Regions from separate parts of the Arthrobacter sp. JUb119 genome, predicted to be linked through region 1. Evidence: predicted binding sites of a transcription regulator. Region 1 holds the regulator's gene; the other holds the start of a gene.

Region 1 (2,201 bases):
CAGCGTGGAGCGAGGACTGTATCTGGACGGACTTCGGTTGACCACGCAGGGACACGCCGTGGAACCAGCGGTCTACACCTATAACCAGGGCCTGGTGCTCGGGGCATTGCTTGAGCTTGGCGAGCCTGCTGATCTGGCTCACGCTAAAGTACTGATCGATGCCACCACGAAATCGCTGTCAACTGCTGCCGGGGTCCTCTCGTTCAACAGCGGGGGAGACGGCAACCTGTTCGCGGGGATACTCTGCCGATATCTGGCCCTCGCCGGTAATGATGTCCGCATAGAAGCCCGGAGCCGGGAGCAGGCCAGGAGGCTGGTCATGGCAACGGCGCGCCATCTGGCTGACCAGGAACCACGCCGGCTTTCGGCGGCAATCCAACGCTGGATGATCTTCTCGGCGGCCGCTCAATTCGAGTTGAACGCCGGCCAATAGCGGGTTAAACGAGAATTGCGCTGGTGCCAAGCACCAGCGCAATGACCGTACGTATTCTAGAGCGAGCGCATCACCGAGACGACGCGTCCCATGATCGTTGCGGCATCACCCAAAATTGGTTCGTAGCGCGAGTTCTGCGGAAGCAGCCAGGTATGCCCGTCACGCTGCCGGAAAGTCTTTACCGTGGCTTCTTCATCGAGCAGGGCAGCTACGATGTCGCCGTTGTCCGCCGTCTGCTGGCGGCGGACAACTACCCAGTCGCCATCGCAAATCGCAGCGTCAACCATTGAATCGCCGGAAACCTTGAGCATGAACAGTTCGCCGTGGCCTACGAGCTGACGAGGCAACGAGAAAACATCTTCGACGGACTGTTCGGCAAGGATCGGACCGCCGGCAGCGATACGGCCAACCAGGGGAACCATGGTGGTGTCAGCGGAAGTGCTCAATTCAATGATCTTGGCGTCTTCGCTGGCATCTGGCTCGACCGGCTTCGAAACTTCGGCCTTCTCGGCGTCTTCGGCCAGCTGCAGAGGCAGCAGGATTTCCATTGCGCGCGGACGGCGTGGATCTCGACGGATATAGCCGAGCTTTTCCAGCTGGCTCAGCTGGTGGGTGACGCTCGAAAGGCTCTTGAGCCCTACTGCGTCACCAATCTCACGCATCGATGGTGGATAACCGTTCTTGCCGATTGACCGCTGGATCGTCTCCAGGATCTTCTTTTGGCGAATCGTCAGCGAACGTGCATTCGATCGGGGAGTGCGTTGTGAAGCTGACATGAGATTTTGCCTTCCCTAGCAATCATTCGAAAGTTCGTAAGTCCAAACTGTCGGCGCTAGATGGTGAGATGTTTTCATTGCTCGTCTACTTCGAAATCTTAGTAGATAAGCGAGCTTCTTTCAAAGATTTGTTCGAAAACTTCTGGACAAGTTCCGCAAACCTCTGTTAGAACAGATATACGAGGTTCGAACAAGTTTTCGAATCTACGCTTTCGAATACAAATTCGCATCACTTGAATTTCTTGAGGAGACAAAGTCATGGCAACCGTCGCACTTGACTCAAATCAGACCCAGGCACCACTGAAGATCCGCATCAACCGTCGCGGATGGGCCGTGCTTGTGGGTATGCCCATTTTCGCACTCACCATCGCCGCAGCTTTCTTCATCTCCATGTTTGCCTCTGACGCGCATGCCGCAGCCGATACTCCTGTTGGAGTCGGAACCGTTGATGTCACCGTTATTCCAGGGGATACGCTGTGGAGCCTGGCCCGGGATTACGCCACCGGTTACGACGTGACCTCGGCAGTGGGCCACATCGCCGAACTCAATGCCCTGACCGGCAGCGAAATCCAGGTTGGCGAAACCTTGTCGATTCCGGTCCTTGCCGGCTAGCTTCCCCAGCCTGCTTCGAGTTTGTTACCTGTGGCCGTAGCGGATTCACCGGCAGGCGCGCTGCGCACGTAGACTTGATGCGTGAATGACCGCAGTGAACTTTTGAGTCAGCTGCCCTTGCGTGAGAATCTCCGCGGGCTATCCCCTTATGGCGCACCACAAATTGACGTGCCCATCCAGCTGAACGTCAACGAGAACACCCATCCGTTGCCACCGACAGTCGTCGATGCCATTGCACAAGAGGTGGCCAAGGCGGCGGCAATGTTGAACCGGTATCCGGACCGCGAGTTCACCGAGCTTCGCGAACTCCTAGCCGATTACCTCGGCCACTCGCTCACCAAGGACAATATCTGGGCCGCTAACGGTTCCAATGAAATCCT
Region 2 (2,201 bases), on a different contig from region 1:
GAGGCCGCGGTCGGGGTGGCCAGCAGGTTGTGGCTGCCCATGGACTTGATGATGTCGTTCACGCGGGCCATCCAGATGGGCATCATGGTGCGCAGCGCGGAGATGTCGTCGTGGCAGAAGAACGCCCCGCCGCCCCATTCCGACGCGTTAACCTCGGCCGAGTGGATCACGGCGCGGGCGATGCGCAGGTAGGAATAGATCTCGCCGAGCATCGATGCGGTGTCCGGCTTGTTGTCGGTGGCGGTGACCTTGGCCATCTGCACGCACAGGTCGTAGGCGAACTCCAGCTTCACCGAGGCGCGGATGGCGGTCTGCTGCTGGGTGTTGCCGGTGGCGGTGCCGGCGTTCAGGGAATTGTAGACATCGAGCTGGCCGTCGATGAACACGCGATCCCAAGGGACCAGCACGTCGTCGAAGATGATGACCGCATCCTGCTCGTCGAAGCGCGAGGAGAACGGCTTGTCCACTACCGGCTGGTCCACGCCGTAGTGGTCGCGGCAGACCGAGACCACGCCGCTGGTGGCGACCGGGATCGCGAAGGACAGCGCGTATTCCTCGTAGCCCTTCTGGATGGGCACCGCCGGGTAGACATAGAGCTCGTCGGCGATCGGGCCCAGGGTGGCGAGCATCTTCGCGCCGCGCACGATCAGGCCTTCAGCGGTGCGGTCCACCACGCGCAAGGTCAGCTCTTCATTGATGCCCTGCAGTTCGCCGACCGACTTGTCGATGGCCGCATGCACGATGGTGTGGGTCAGCGCCAGGTCGTTTTCCTGCACATGGCGCCAGTAGTTCTCCAGGCGCTCGTAGTAGACCGGGTCGCCGGATTTGGCGAAGATGTCCGGGCGCGAGGCGTGGCCGGCGAGCACCACGTTGACGTAGTCGGGGGTGCGTCCGAGCATGCCATTGGAGTAGCGGGCCAGGCGGTCGAACGCGCGGTGGCGGCGGGCGATGTCTTCTGCGTTCTTGGGACGCAGCAGGGAGACGTTGTGCTGTTCGCCAGTCTGCTCGTCGTTCATCAGGCAGTCATCGGCGTACTTGTGCTGGTAGTCGAAGTAGGCGGCCATGCCGTTGATCGAGCCGGCAAATGCCGAGTGCTCGGTGACGTCAATGCGCTGATCGCCCAGCCAGACCTCGCGGGAATCCTTGAGCCCTGCCAGGTACTGCTCTCCAGTGCGTGCACTCATCTTCGCTGCTCCTTATCGGGCGTCCCGCTGAGCGGGTTCAAAAATATATTCTGTGCATCAGTTTATATAACTTGTGTGACCCAGATCAAGCTCTGGACCGAAGAATTTTTTCAAACCCGCAGGATTACAGGGTTTTCAAAGGCCGAAGAAAATATTATCTGTCTTAAAATGCGTAAAAAGTGGACAAGGTTAGTGAAATGGGCCACTATGGCTTAAGTCACATCAGCGATCAGGAAGGGTTCTCGACGTGTCCGACTCGCAACAGAACCAGCCAGTGCCGGCAATGGAGCCAAGCGACTCCCTCAACACCAGGGATTTGCGCCGCATTCTCGGATCCAGCTTCTTGGGCAGCGTCATCGAGTACTACGACTTCATCTTGTACGCCACTGCGGCGTCGCTGATTTTCGACAAGGTCTTCTTCGGCAACCTGAGCCCGGGCTTGGCACTCTTCGCCTCCTTCGGCACCTTGGCCGTCGGGTACATTGCCCGCCCGCTGGGCGGCATCGTCTTCGGCCACTTCGGCGACCGCCTTGGCCGCAAGAAGATGCTGGTGCTTTCCATGATGATGATGGGCGTAGCCACCGTTGCCATTGGCCTATTGCCGACTACCGCAACCATTGGCGCAGCTGCCCCGGTCATCCTGGTCTTGCTCCGCGTGGTCCAGGGAGTCGCAGTTGGCGGCGAATGGGGCGGCGCCACCCTGATGGCCCTGGAACATGCACCCGCTTCCAAGCGCGGTTTCGCAGCATCCTTCGCTAACGCCGGCGCACCGGCCGGTGGCCTGCTGGCCACCTTCCTGGTTTCCTTCATCTCCTTCTCCACCGGTGATGCGTTCTTGGAATGGGGCTGGCGCATTCCGTTCATCTTCTCGGCAGTCCTGATCATCATCGGCATGGTGATCCGCCTGAAGGTCGCAGAAACTCCGGTCTTCCAGGAGCTGGATGCCAAGGCCTCCGAGCGCAAGCAGGAGCGCAAGACTCCTATCTCGCTGGTGCTGAAGAACCATTCGCGCACCGT

The links. Region 1 encodes LexA, which represses DNA repair genes until DNA is damaged. Its sites were predicted from a motif close to TCGAACANNTGTTCGA; they were not measured.
Region 2: a site for LexA is predicted at 1,222-1,237, ahead of M2368_RS13525 (4-hydroxyphenylacetate 3-hydroxylase N-terminal domain-containing protein). Genes of this name have one in related genera too.

The regions. Positions count from the first base shown of each region.
Region 1 covers NZ_JANUFE010000002.1:590,411-592,611, forward strand. The annotation lists gene M2368_RS08775 (glycoside hydrolase family 76 protein) at 1-433, shown strand, start outside; gene lexA (transcriptional repressor LexA) at 490-1,209, opposite strand; gene M2368_RS08785 (LysM peptidoglycan-binding domain-containing protein) at 1,468-1,821, shown strand; gene M2368_RS08790 (histidinol-phosphate transaminase) at 1,903-2,201, shown strand, end outside.
Region 2 covers NZ_JANUFE010000005.1:66,494-68,694, forward strand. The annotation lists gene M2368_RS13525 (4-hydroxyphenylacetate 3-hydroxylase N-terminal domain-containing protein) at 1-1,184, opposite strand, end outside; gene M2368_RS13530 (MFS transporter) at 1,432-2,201, shown strand, end outside.